DNA from 2 places in the Micromonospora sp. CNB394 genome. Region 2 is predicted to be linked to the other one. Evidence: riboswitches for the same ligand, from Rfam matches in the RefSeq annotation. Region 2 holds a riboswitch; the other holds the start of a gene.
The links. A riboswitch is a leader RNA that binds a small molecule or an ion and turns the genes downstream of it on or off. The one in region 2 is predicted to bind thiamine pyrophosphate.
Positions count from the first base shown of each region.

Region 1: linked by a shared signal. The riboswitch ahead of C569_RS0118940 (ECF transporter S component) and the one ahead of thiE (thiamine phosphate synthase) in region 2 are both predicted to bind thiamine pyrophosphate.

Region 1 is NZ_KB895841.1:79,960-86,924, reverse strand. It holds gene C569_RS0118955 (DUF6328 family protein) at 1-249, opposite strand, end outside; gene C569_RS0118950 (sugar isomerase domain-containing protein) at 342-1,091, opposite strand; gene C569_RS0118945 (alpha/beta fold hydrolase) at 1,088-1,924, opposite strand; TPP riboswitch at 2,001-2,107, shown strand; gene C569_RS0118940 (ECF transporter S component) at 2,183-2,773, shown strand; gene C569_RS30580 (ABC transporter ATP-binding protein) at 2,883-4,397, shown strand; gene C569_RS0118930 (energy-coupling factor transporter transmembrane protein EcfT) at 4,394-5,194, shown strand; gene C569_RS0118925 (hypothetical protein) at 5,459-5,728, opposite strand; gene gndA (NADP-dependent phosphogluconate dehydrogenase) at 6,319-6,965, shown strand, end outside.
Region 2 is NZ_KB895826.1:61,375-68,339, forward strand. It holds gene C569_RS0104290 (class I SAM-dependent methyltransferase) at 1-380, shown strand, start outside; gene C569_RS0104295 (ABC-F family ATP-binding cassette domain-containing protein) at 422-2,101, shown strand; gene C569_RS29810 (hypothetical protein) at 2,157-2,564, shown strand; gene C569_RS0104305 (aldo/keto reductase) at 2,603-3,565, shown strand; gene C569_RS0104315 (DUF559 domain-containing protein) at 3,889-4,800, opposite strand; TPP riboswitch at 4,919-5,030, shown strand; gene thiE (thiamine phosphate synthase) at 5,025-5,651, shown strand; gene thiO (glycine oxidase ThiO) at 5,645-6,775, shown strand; gene thiS (sulfur carrier protein ThiS) at 6,766-6,965, shown strand, end outside.

The DNA.
Region 1 (6,965 bases), on a different contig from region 2:
CCCCTGACGGAACAGAGCCCGGTGGAACGCGACCGGCGAGATGATCATCGCGGCCGCGGCGGCAGCGGCCAGCAACGCCACGATGTAGACGTCGCGCTGGAAGTTGGTGGTCCGGGTGAAGGCGTTGCTGAACGGCATCGTCAGCAGGAAGGCGAACAGGATCTGCACGCCGGTCTGCGCGACCCGCAGCTCCTGCAAGAGGTCGGCGAAGTTGCGCTGCCAGCGCTGCTTCTCGGATTCCTTGGACACCTCGTGAACCTCCGGTGAAGACGGCACGACCGGTGGGGAAACGCCCACCGGCAGGACCGCCTGTGCCCCGCAGGAGCGATCACGAAACCGGTTCAGGAACCGCGGCGGATCCGACCCGCGTACCGTGCCTCCAGCTCGGCGTTGTGCTCGTCGCCGCCGGTGATGTTCGCGGACAGGTAGACCGGCGGGCGCCGCCCCGCCGCGACCAGCCGGGCCACCACCTCGGCCACGATCTGCTGGGCGAGCAGCGCCGCGGTGATGGAGGAGACCGCGCCGACCGCGCCGCCGCCCGGCAGCGGCAGCGTGGCGTCGCCGTACGGGGCGCCGTTGTCCAGCACCACGTCGGCGAAGTCGGCGAGCTTGCGGCCGGACGGGTGCCGCGAGGTCATCCGGCCCGAGTGCTGCGCCGACGTGATCGCCACCAGGCCGTGCCCGCGTTCCTTCACCACGGACGCGAACTCGACCATCGCCCCGTTCACGCCCGAGTTCGAGGCCAGCACGAACACGTCCTGCGGCCGGATCGGCGCCAACTCGTACAGGCGGTGCGCCACGGCCGGGTCGCGTTCCAGCTTCGGGCCGAGCACGTCGGCCGGGTCGCCGCCGATCAGCACCAGGTCACGCAACGCGATCCGGTTGGTGGGCACCAGACCGCCGGCCCGACCGGCGATCTCCATGGCCAGCGCCTCGGAGTGCCCGGTGCCGAACGCGTGCACCACACCGTCGGCGCGCAGCGCCGCCGCGATCAGGTCGGCCGCGTCGGCCACGTTCTGCCGCTGCTCGGCCGCGACCCGGCCGATCGTCTCGGTCACCACCGCCAGGTACGCGTCGGCGCTCACCGTCATGCCTCCTCCGTTCCTGCGCACCGGGCGAGGATCGCCTCGGCCAGCGGGCCGGGTGCCTCGTCCGGGATCCAGTGGCTGACCCCTGGCAGCACCACGAACCGGTAGTCACCCGTGACGTGCGCGGCGCACGCCTGCGCGGCCGTCCGGCCGATCGCCACGTCCTTGTCGCTCCACACGAACGTGGTCGGCACCCCGACCGGGGCGACCCCCTTCATGTCCGCCCCGGTCATCGCGCGGTACCAGTTCAGTGCCGCCGTCAACGCCCCCGGCTCGCGCATCGGCTCGGCGTACCGGGCGACCGTACCGGCGTCGCCCACGCCGCTCAGCAGCTTGCGCAGCGTGGCGCCGTGCCACGCCAGCAGCACCTTCTCCGCCATACCGGGCTTGCGGAACAACGCGATGTAGGCGGACTTGACCTTCTGCCGCGGGTCGGTGGCCAGCGCGTGACCCATCGCCGAGGGGTGCGGCACCGACACCGCGGTGAGCGTCCGGACCCGCTCCGGGTGGGCCGCCGCCAGGCCCCACGCCACGATCGCGCCCCAGTCGTGGCCGACCACGTGTGCGCGTGCCACCCCGAGGGCGTCGAGCACCGCCGCCGCGTCGGCCACCAGCTCGGGGATCCGGTACGCCCCGACGTCCGCCGGGCGCGCGCCGGGCGAGTAGCCGCGCTGGTCGAGCGCGTACGTGCGCAGCCCGGCGGCGTGCAGCGCGGGCGTGACCGCGTCCCACTCGCCGGAGTGCTGCGGAAAGCCGTGCAGCAACAGGACGGGGTCACCCCCCTCGGGGCCGCCAGCGCGCACCTCGAACGTCAGTCCCCGCGCATCCACCTGCATGATCGCCACCATACCGACACTCGCCCTACTGGGCCGGAGACCGTCGTCGGTGCTAGCGTCTGCGACGAGACAACTTCACATCCGACAGGGGAGCGCACAGCGCTGAGAGTGCGGGCCGGTGCCCGCAGACCCTCGAACCTGATCTGGGTAATGCCAGCGCAGGGAGTTCGGTCGACCTCCAGCCGCGTCGCCGTCCGGTGACCACCGGGCGCGGCGTGCGTCTTCTCCTGGTTCACCTAGACGAACTGGGAGCCATCCGTGAACCACACCGACAGCAACCGCTGGCGTACCGTCGACATCGTCGTCGCCTCTGTCATCGCCGTCGCCTTCGGCGTCGTGTTCCAGCTCTGGAACATCCTCTGGAAGGGCAGCGACGGGCCGTTCGCCTTCTTCGCCCCGCTCCAGTCGGTCATGTACGGCGTCTGGCTCATCCCGGCCGTGCTGAGCGCGCTGATCGTCCGCAAGCCGGGTGCGGCGCTGCTCACCGAGACCGTCGCCTCGACCGTCTCGGTGCTGCTCGGCTCCCCGTACGGCGCGATGGCGATCCTCCAGGGCGCGGTGCAGGGCCTGGGAGTGGAGAGCGTCTTCGCGGCCACCCGGTACCGCAGCTACCGGCCGGTCACGGCGGCGCTGGCCGGGGCGGCGGGCGGCCTCTTCGCCACCGTGTTCGACGTCCTCTACTGGTACCCGGCCACGAGCTGGACCACGTTCCGGCTGCCGTACATCGCGTTCGGTGTGCTCAGCTGCCTGCTGGTGGCGGGCCTGGGCGCCGTGGTCCTCACCCGCGCGCTGGCGAACACCGGCGTCCTGGACCGCTTCCCCGCCGGCCGCGACCGGGCCCTGGTCTGACGGCTCACTCCGCCCCGGTGATCAAGGAGTTCGCGTCCGTCGGGCATGGTTTCCCGGACGCGAACTCCTTGATCACACGAGCTGGGCCGGGAGAGGGGGTGGGTGGTTCGTGAGCGCTGTGGTGCTGCGGGGGTTCGGGTGGCGGCACGGGGGACGGAAACGTTGGGCTCTGCGCGGCGTGGATCTGCGCGTGGAGAGCGGCGAGCGGGTGCTGCTGCTCGGGCCCTCCGGGGCCGGTAAGAGCACGCTGCTGGCCGCGCTGGCCGGGCTGCTGCCGGAGGACTCCGGCGAGCAGGAGGGTGCCGTCGAGATCGACGGGCTGGACCCGCGCAAGGCGCGTGAGCGCGTCGGCATCCTGTTCCAGGATCCGCAGACCCAGCTCGTCATGGCCCGCTCCGGCGACGACGTGGCGTTCGGGCTGGAGAACCGCGGCGTACCGGCCGGCGAGATCTGGCCCCGCGTCGACGAGGCGCTGCGGCGGGTCGGCTTCCCGTACGACAGGGACCGCCCGACCGCCGCGCTCAGCGGCGGCGAGCAGCAGCGGCTGGCGCTGGCCGGCACGCTCGCGCTGCGCCCCGGACTGCTGTTGCTGGACGAGCCCACCGCGAACCTCGACCCGGCCGGTGCCGCCCTGATCCGCCGGGCCGTCGCGAACGCGCTCGACCCGGACACCACGATGATCCTGGTCGAGCACCGGGTCACCGAGGCCCTGCCGCTGGTCGACCGCGTCGTGGTGCTCGAACCCGGCGGCGGGGTCCGCGCCGACGGGCCGCCCGAGACGGTCTTCGCCGCGCACGGCGACGCGCTGGCGGCCACCGGAGTCTGGGTACCCGGGCACGTCGCGCCACCCCGGCACGCCGCCGCGCCGCCCGGCGACGTGCTGCTCACCGCCGGCCGGCTCGGCCTCCCACCCCGGCTGGCCCCGACCGACCTTCGGGTACGCGCCGGCGAGGCGCTCGCCGTCCTCGGCCCGAACGGGGCCGGGAAGTCCACGCTGGCGCTGCTCCTGGGCGGCCTGCTGAAACCCGGCACCGGCACCGTGACTGCGTCGGCGGAACTCGCCGGGCGGGACGCGCGCACTCCCCCGCACCGCTGGCGTGCACCGGCGCTGGTCCGCCGGATCGGCTCGGTGTTCCAGGACCCGGAGCACCAGTTCGTCACCGCCACGGTCCGCGACGAGCTGGCGCTCGGCCCCCGCCGCACCGGTCAGCCCGACACGGCGGTGACCGCCACTGTCGACGGATTGCTGGAGCGGCTGCGGCTGGACAAGCTGGCGGGCGCCAACCCGTACACCCTTTCCGGTGGCGAGGCGCGGCGGCTGAGCGTGGCGACGGCGCTGGCCACCGCGCCCCGCCTGCTGATCTGCGACGAGCCCACGTTCGGCCAGGACCGGCGCACCTGGCTGGAGCTGGTCGACCTGCTCGCCGAGCTGCGCGACGCCGGTCACGGCGTCGTGGCGGTGACCCACGACGAGGACTTCGTCGCCGCGCTGGCCGACCGGACACTCACCCTGGACCGGTCACCGTCCGGCGCGGAACGCTCCCCCGACGGGCGGTCCGCGACCGGCGTGACCGAGGCCGCGCGCGCGGGCGACGACGGCCCGGCTGCCGGAGGTGTGCCGTGATCGGCCTCGAACTGGTCGCCGTACCCGGCGCCCCGCTGGCCCGCCGCAACCCGGTGGCGAAGCTGGCCGCCGCGCTGGTCTTCACGGTGATCCTGGTGGCGACGCTCGACCCGGTGGCACCGGCCATCGCCATCGCCGTCGAACTCGCGGTGCTGCCGCTGTTCGGTGTCCGCTACCGGGTGCTGGCCCGGCGGGCCTGGCCGCTGCTGGCCGGCGCCGTCGGCATCCTCGTCACACTCGTGCTCTTCGCGGCCGACCGCTCCGGCCCGGTACTGCTCCAGGCCGGGCCGATCCTGGTCACCGAGGGCGTGCTGACGACAGCGCTCGGGCTGGTGCTGCGGATGGTCGCGGTGGCCCTGCCCGGCATCGTCGTGTTCGCCACCACCGATCCGACCGACCTGGCCGACGCGTTGATCCAGAACGCGAAGGCGCCGGCCCGGTTCGCCATCGGGGCGCTCGCCGCGTTCCGGATGGTGCCGCTGCTGGAACAGGAGTGGCGGATGATCAGTCTGGCCCGCCGGGCGCGCGGCGTGGACGCCGGACGCAACCCGGTGGCGAAGCTGCGGCTGTTCGCGTCCACCGCGTTCACGCTGCTGGTGGGCGCGATCCGGCGGGGCACCCGGCTGGCGGTGGCGATGGACGCCCGGGGGTTCGACGCGGGCACCCCGCGCACTGTCGCCCGCCCCCAGCGCTTCACCCGCGCCGACACCCTGCTGGTCGCCGGAGCCGCCCTCCTGGCCGGAGCCGCCTTGGCGACAAGCATCGCCCTGGGCACCTTCCGCCCCTTGATCGGCTGACCCGGCCCACCCCGGCCAGCCCAGCGCCCACCCTCGCCCCGTTGACCATGAACTTGACGGCAAAGAGTGCCCGATTTGTCGCCGCCAACCTCATGGTCAACCACGACCGGGCGAGACCTTGGTACGGAGTGGCCCCCATAGGGTCGCCGGGGACCGCGGAAGGCGCAGGGCTGGCCCGCGGTGGGAAGGAGCGGGTGACGCCCGCCGGGGCAGGCTCCGTTGTCGGGCCCGCCCGGCGAGCAACGGCAGGGATCGGGCTGTAGGTCAGCTGCGGCGGAAGGCGTAGAACCGGGTCTGGCCGGCCCGCTGACTACGCCCGGTCAGCCGCGGCTGCCGTCCGGCCGGTGGACCGGAGCGGGGCGGCGTCGTGGACGCGCCGGGCGGGACCGCGATCTCCGGGGAACCGACCGGCGACCCGGGCTCGGTGGGAAGCACCACCGCTGGCGGCGTCGCTGTGAGCACGTCGAGGTTCGGCGCGGTCACCTGCGGCGCGGACTGCTTGCGGGATTTCTTTGGGTTACGCTTCGCTGGCATGCGCGGGCCTCCTGTCGTACGGGCGCGCCGATCGGGACGCGCCGAGCGAGGGCTCCGGTGCGATCCGATCGCGACAGACACCGCTACCGACGGTGGCGGAAAGGGATGCGGACGCCCGGAGCAGGACGGATCCACGGCACTGGCGGCAGTGGACCGGGCTCGGAGATGTGGCGTCACTTACGCATGCCGTCACGCTATCCCGCGGCCTGAGCGCCCCGCATCCGAATTAACGCGAGGGGACGCACTGCCACCCACCGGCGTCGTCGCATGAGGAGGGCGAGCTGTGGCACGCACCATCACCGGGTGGATCCACGCATCGTCGGGGAGATATCCGGCCGGACCGGTGTTGCCGCCACCTTCGAGTGACCACGCCGGCGTTCGTCAGGCGGGCCGCGGAACCGATCAGGGCGGCCGGCGGCAGCACCCTTGATCGGTTGCCGGACCGCAGCGACGGAACCGCCGGAGCCGAGGTACCGGACGCGCACCCGCAGCCACCGGGAACTCACCGCCCGTCGACGACCCGGTCCACCGCGTCGCCGATCGCGATACGGTCGCAGGCACAGCAGCACGAACGAGAGGTGGCGGTACGCATGGCAGAGCAGGCGACGGCGCAGATCGGAGTCACCGGTCTGGCGGTGATGGGCCGCAACCTGGCCCGGAACCTGGCCCGCAACGGTTTCGCCGTAACGGTGCACAACCGGTCGCCGGAACGTACCCGCAGCCTCGTCGCCGAGCACGGCGACGAGGGCACGTTCGTGCCGTCGGAGTCGCTCGCGGACTTCGTCGGCTCGCTGGAGCGGCCCCGCGCGGTGATCGTGATGGTGAAGGCCGGCGCGCCCACCGACGCCGTGATCGACGAGCTGGTCCCGCTGCTGGAGGAGGGGGACATCGTCGTCGACTGCGGCAACGCGCACTTCGCCGACACCCGCCGCCGGGAGGAGGCGCTGCGCGAGCACGGGCTGCACTTCGTCGGCACGGGCGTGTCCGGCGGCGAGGAGGGCGCGCTTCTCGGCCCGAGCATCATGCCCGGCGGGTCCGCCGAGTCGTACCGCAAGCTGGGGCCGATCTTCGAGCGGATCGCCGCGCAGGTGGAGGGTGAGCCCTGCTGCCGGCACATCGGGCCGGACGGCGCGGGCCACTTCGTGAAGATGGTGCACAACGGCATCGAGTACGCCGACATGCAGCTCATCGCCGAGGCGTACGACCTGTTGCGGGCCGGGCTGTCGGCGAGCCCGGC
Region 2 (6,965 bases):
CCTGCGTCCTGGCCACCGTCGCACCGCAGGCCACCGTCTGGGCGGTGGACGTCAACGAGCGCGCCCGCGCCCTCACCACCGCCAACGCGGCCCGGGTCGGCGCCGCCCGTCGGGTACGCGCCGTCGCACCCGACGAACTGCCGGACGACGTCACCTTCACCCAGATCTGGTCCAACCCGCCGATCCACATCGGCAAGCCGGAACTGCACGGCCTGCTGCTGCGCTGGCTGCCCCGGCTCGCCCCGGACGGCGTGGCCTGGCTGGTCGTCGCCCGGCACCTCGGCGGCGACTCGCTGCACCGCTGGCTGGTCGAACAGGGCTGGGCGGTCGAGCGGCACGCCAGCCAGAAGGGCTACCGGGTGCTGCGGGTCACCCGGTAATCCGGTGTCGTCCACCGACCCGGCTCGGGCAGGATGCCCGCGTGGGATACGTGGACGTGGCAGGGGTCGGGCACATCCTCCCGGACGGACGTGAGCTGTTCGGCGACGTGTCGTTCCGGGTCGGCGAGGGCGCGAAGGTGGCGCTCGTCGGTCCGAACGGCGCCGGCAAGACCACGCTGCTGCGAATGGTCGCCGGCGACCTGCCGGTGAAGACCGGCGCGATCGCCCGCTCCGGCGGGCTCGGCGTGATGCGGCAGTTCATCGGCATGATCGGTGACGAGTCCACACTCGCCGACCTGGCCCTGTCGCTCGCCCCGCCGGCGCTGCGCGACGCCGGGCTGCGGCTCGCCGAGACCGAGGCGGCCATGCGGGCGGCCGAGGTCCGCGGCAAGTACAGCTCCGCCGCCGCCAAGGCCCAGCTCGCGTACGCCGACGCGCTCGCCGCCTGGGGTGAGACCGGCGGGTACGACGCCGAAGTCCTGTTCGACACCGTCGCCACCATCGTGCTCGACCTGCCCTGGGACAGCGCCCGGGACCGGCCGGTGCGCACGCTGTCCGGCGGCCAGCAGAAGCGCTTCGCGCTGGAGCTGCTGCTGCGCGGCCCGGACGAGGTGCTGTTGCTCGACGAGCCGGACAACTTCCTCGACGTACCCGGCAAACGCTGGCTGGAGGCGCGGCTGCGCGAATCCGGCAAGTCCGTGCTCTACGTCTCGCACGACCGGGAACTGCTGGCCCAGACCGCCGACCGGGTCGTCGCGGTGGAGGGCGGCAGCGCCTGGGTGCACCCGGGCGGCTTCGCGAGCTGGCACTCGGCGCGGGTGGCCCGGCACGCCCGCCTCGACGAGCTGCGCAAACGCTGGGACGAGGAACACCAGAAGCTGCGCGAGCTGATGCTGATGTACAAGCAGAAGGCCGCGTACAACGACGGGATGGCCTCCCGCTACCAGGCCGCGCAGACCCGGTTGCGCAAGTTCGAGGAGGCCGGGCCCCCGCCCGTACCCCCGAAGGACCAGGACATCCGGATGCGCCTGACCGGCGGGCGGACCGGCAAGCGCGCGGTGATCGCCGAGCAGCTGGAGCTGGACGGCCTGACCTACCCGTTCGACCTGGAACTCTGGTACGGCGACCGGGTCGCGGTGCTCGGCGCGAACGGCACCGGCAAGTCGCACTTCCTGCGCCTGCTGGCCCGGGGCGGCACCGACCCGGAACCGGGCAACACGCCTGTGGACGGTGCCGCCGCGCTCGCGCCAGTCGCCCACGGCGGCGTGGTCCGGCTCGGCGCCCGGGTCCGGCCCGGGCACTTCTCGCAGACCCACGACCGGCCGGAGCTGATGGCGAAGACGCTGGTCGAGGTGCTGTGGCGCGGCGACGACCACCGGGCCGGCATGGACCGGCACGCGGCGATGGCGGCGCTGTCCCGGTACGAGCTGGCCGGGCAGGGCGACCAGCGGTTCGGCACGCTCTCCGGCGGGCAGCAGGCGCGGTTCCTGGTGCTGCTGCTGGAACTGTCCGGGGCGACGCTGCTGCTGCTCGACGAGCCCACCGACAACCTCGACCTGGCCTCCGCCGAGGCGCTGGAGGCCGGGCTGACCGCGTTCGACGGGACGGTGGTCGCGGTGACACACGACAGGTGGTTCACCCGTACCTTCGACCGGTTCGTCCTGTTCCGGGGCGACGGCGACGTGGTGGAGACGCCGGAACCGGTCTGGGACGTGGGGTGATCGGCCAGGACCTGGCCGACCGGCTGTCTTCTACTCGCACGCGTACGCCGGGGAGGTGGCGCTCGGGCGGGTGCTCGCCGACCCGACCGGCGAGCTGACCGCGCTGCGGGCCGAGACCGCCGACTACCCGCCCGCGCTCGGCGCCGCGCTGGTCGCCGGTGGCTGGGAGGCCGGGCTGCTGCTCGACGGCGCGGCCAAGGGCGCGGCCGGAGGTGACTCCGGCTACGTGGTGGGCTGCCTGTTCCGGGTGGTCGGGGTGCTGGTCCACGCGCCGCACGGACGGGCCGGACGGTGGCTGGTCAACGAGAAGGGCATGATCGCCTCCGCCGGGCGCCTGCCGGGCGCGCCGCCGGACTTCGCCGCGCGGGCGCAGGCGCTGCTGGGCGCGGTGGGGCGTACCCCCGCGGAACTGGCGGCGACCATCGGTGACGCCCGGGTGTTGGCCGCCGAGGTGCGTGGTTGAAGTGCTCGCCGGGTGGGTGCCCGGCCTGCGGGCATAGGGTGGATCTCGTGAGTGAGATGACCTATCGCCGGTTGGGCGACTCCGGGCTCGTGGTGTCAGTGGTCGGCATCGGCTGCAACAACTTCGGCCGCAAACTCGATCTCGACGGCACCCGGGCCGTGGTGGACGCCGCGCTCGACGCCGGGATCAACTTCTTCGACACCGCCGACATCTACGGTGAGCCGCAGGGCGCCTCCGAGGAGACGCTCGGCCAGGCACTGAAGGGCCGCCGCGACGACGTGGTGGTGGCCACCAAGTTCGGCATGGACATGCACGGCGCGAACGGACCGGATCACGGCGCCCGGGGTGCCCGCCGCTACATCGCCCGCGCGGTCGAGGCGTCGCTGCGCCGGCTCGGCACCGACCACATCGACCTGTACCAGATGCACGAGCCCGACCCGGGCACCCCGATCGACGAGACACTCGCCGCGCTGGACGACCTGGTGACCGCCGGCAAGGTGCGCTACCTGGGCAACTCCAACTTCGCCGGGTGGCAGATCGCCGACGCCGACTGGACCGCGTCGTCGCAGGGGCGTACCCGGTTCATCTCCGCGCAGAACCACTACTCCCTGCTGGAGCGCGGGGTGGAGGACGAGGTAATCCCGGCCTGCGAGCGGTTCGGCCTCGGCATGCTGCCGTTCTTCCCGCTCGCCAACGGGCTGCTCACCGGCAAGTACAAGCGGGGCGAGGCACCCCCGGCGGGCAGCCGCCTGGCCGGTGGCGGCCGGTACGCCGAGCGGCTGGCCGCCGCGCGCTGGGACGTCATCGAGGCGATCGAGGCGTACGCGGCCGAGCGCGGGATCAGCATGCTCCAGGTGGCCGTCGGCGGTCTGGCGGCCCGTCCCGCCGTGACGTCGGTGATCGCCGGGGCGACCACTCCCGAGCAGGTGAGGGCCAACGCCGAAGCCGGCACCTGGCAGCCCACCGACGAGGACCTGGACGCCTTGGACGCCATCCTCTGACAGCCTTCGCCGCACCGACGCCCTGACCACGTCGGGCCTGCGCGTGTGCTCGCGCGTACGGCGTGCCGTCCGCGCGTCGGGTGTGCCGTGCGCGCGTCGGGCGTGCCGCCCGCCGGGGCTTGCCCGCGCGCGAGGCACCCATGGCGTTCCACCCAGAGGCAGCGCTCACGATGGGTGGAACGGTATGGGTGTCAAGAGGGCCTTGAGACACCCATGGCGTTCCACTGGCGGCTGGATCTGGCGACGAGTGGAACGGCATGGGTGTCTGCGACGGCCTTTGAGCCCGTGGTGTCTCCGGCGGCCCGGCGGGCGGCGGGCGCGGATCAGTGGTCCGCCGCGGTGGCGCGACGTTCCGCCAGGGCCTGGCGGACCAGGGCGACTGTGGCGTCCGGGCGGCGTAACACGTCGTCGGCCGTGAACCGCAGCACGACCCACCCGGCCGCGCGCAGCGCGTTCAGGCGAGCCACGTCCCGCCGGAAGTGAGCCCGTTCGCGGTGGTGGTCGCCGTCGTACTCGACCGCGAGGCGGAGCGCCGGCCAGGCCAGATCCACCCGGGCCACGAAGCGTCCGCCGGCGCGCACCTCGTGCTGGGCGACGAGCGGGCCGAGGCCGGCGTCGAGCAGGAGCAGCCGCAGCCGCGTCTCCATCGGGGACTCGCTCAACGGCTCGGCCAGCGCCAGCACCTCGCGCAACAGCGGAGCGCCCGGCCAGCCCGGGCGGTCTGCGGCGTAGGCCCGCAGGACGGGCAGCTGCACGACCCGTCGACGCAGCAGCGCGTCGACGGCGACCAGAGCCTCGGCGACTGGACCCTGCCGACCCAGGTCGAACGCGGTACGCAGCCCGGTGGTGACCGGCAGCCCGCCGACGCGGGTGCGGTCCCGCTCCGGCAGCGGCGACCGGACCACCCGCAACCGTGGGTGTGGGCGCAGTCGAGTGGCTGCCGGCAGCAGCACGGCGACCGGTGCGTCGCGGGTGAGCACGTCTGCGCCGTACAGCCAGGCGGCGCTGCGCCCGGCGAGCACGGCACCCGGCGGCAGGCGCAACGACACCGCCTCGCACCACATCCGGTGGTCGTCGGCGCGGTATGCGTCCCGGTGGACGTACACGTCCGGCAGCAGGCGGACCCACGCCGGCCCGCGCAGCATCGTCCAGGTGAGCAGCCCCTCGGAGACGGCACGGCCGCCCCGGAACGGCAGGACCGCCAGGCGGCCCGGGACACGGGCGGGAACGGACATCCCGGCAGCGTGTCGTGACGAGACCGTCACCCGTCGCCCCGGTACGGCATGTGCACGGTTCCTGGGAAAAACCTCACCCGGGCTTCCGTACGGGCGGGAGGCGTCGTACGGTAGGCCGCAAGTGACCCACGGGAGCCCGGTGCGGACCGGGCTGAGAGGGGGGCTGGGAGCCCCCGACCGTCGAACCTGATCCGGGTAATGCCGGCGCAGGGAGGAGCGTTGCCGTGCTGTCCCTGGGACGACTGCATCTCATCACCGACACCCGGCCGGGGCGTGACCCGCTCGCCGTGCTGGATGCCGCCCTGCCCGTGGCGGGCGCCGAACTCGTCGTGCAGGTGCGCGTGGAGGTCGACGCCACCGACCGGGAGGCGTACGAGCTGGCGCACCGGGTGACCGAGGCGTGCCGGCCGTACGGGGCACTGTGCCTGGTCAACGACCGGCTGCACGTGGCGCTCGCGGTGGACGCCGCCGGGGGCCACGTCGGCGCGGACGACCTGCCGGTGGCCGCCGCGCGCCGGGTGCTCGGACCGGACGCGGTGCTCGGGGCGACCGCCCGGGAGCCGGTGGGCGCCCGAGCGGCGGTGGACGCGGGCGCGAGCTACCTGGGCGTCGGCCCGTGCCATGTCACCGCCACCAAGTCCGGCCTGCCGGACCCGATCGGCCCCGAGGGGGTACGCGCGGTCGCCGAGGCGGTCGGCGTGCCGGTGATCGCGATCGGCGGGGTGACCGCAGCGAGCGTGCCGGCGTTGCGGGCCGCCGGGGCGTACGGGGTGGCAGTGGTCGGCGCGCTCAGCCTGGCCGCCGATCCCGCGCACGCCACCGCCGAGCTGCTGCGGGCGCTGACGTGTTAAGAGGGGGCCCTTCCTCTACCGGAGGCGTTAACAGGGGGCCCTTCCTTACCGATGTGGCGGTGGTGGGGGGCGGTCCGGTGGGGTGGGCTGTCGCGTGGCGGTGCGCGCAGCGAGGACTGCGCGTGGTGGTGCACGACGACCGGCCCGGATCGGGTGCCTCGTCGGTGGCCGCCGGGATGCTGTCGCCGGTCGCCGAGGCGTACTTCGGTGAGCACGAACTCACCGCGCTGCTCGTGGAGTCCGCCGCCCGCTGGCCCGGCTTCGCCGCCGAGCTGGCCGGGGCGAGCGGCGTCGGCCTCGGGTACCGCACCGAGGGCACGCTCGTCGTCGGGCTCACCGCCGACGACCTCGCCGAGGCGCGGCGGCTGTGGTCGTACCAACTGGGGTTGGGGCTGCCGATCACGCCGCTGCGCCCCTCGGAGCTGCGCGACCGCGAGCCGGCGCTGGCGCCGCGTGTGCGTGGCGGCGCGGTCGCCCCCGGCGACCATCAGGTCGACCCGCGGCGACTGGTCGCGGCGTTGCGCACGGCCGCGGAGCGCGCCGGGGTGGAGCTGCGCCCGAGCCGCGTCGGTGCGCTGTCCGAGGTGGACGCGCGGGTCACTGTGGTCGCTGCCGGGTGTGGTGCGGCGGGCCTGACCGGCCTGCCGGTCCGGCCGGTGAAGGGCCAGGTGCTGCGGCTGCGCGCACCGGGTGGCGGTCCGCCGGGCTTCCGGCACGTGATCCGGGGGTACGCGGACAGCGAGCCGGTCTACCTGGTGCCCCGGGACAGCGGTGAGGTGGTGGTCGGGGCGACGGTCGAGGAGCGCGCGGACACCGCTGTCACCGCCGGTGGCGTGCTGACGCTGCTGCGCGCCGCCGCGGAGCTGGTGCCGGAACTCGTCGAGTACGAGCTGGTGGAGTCGGTGGCCGGGCTGCGCCCCGGTACGCCCGACAACGCGCCGATCATCGGGCCGCTGCCCGGGCGGCCGGGCGTGCTCGCCGCGACCGGGCACCACCGGCACGGCATCGTGCTCACCCCGGTCACCGCCGACCTGGTCACCGAGCTGATCGTCACCGGCGAGCCGGATCCCGCGCTCGCCCCCTTCACCCCGGACCGCTTCGGGAAGGAGCGCACGTGGAACTGATCGTCAACGGCACCGGCCGGACGCTGCCCGAGGGCGTCACAGTCGCCGAGGTGGTCCGCACCGTGACCGACCGGGAGCGTGGGCTCGCGGTGGCGGTGAACGGCGAGGTGGTGCCGCGCGGCGGCTGGTCGGCGAGCGTGCTGCGCGACGGCGACCGGGTCGAGGTGCTCAGCGCCACACAGGGCGGGTG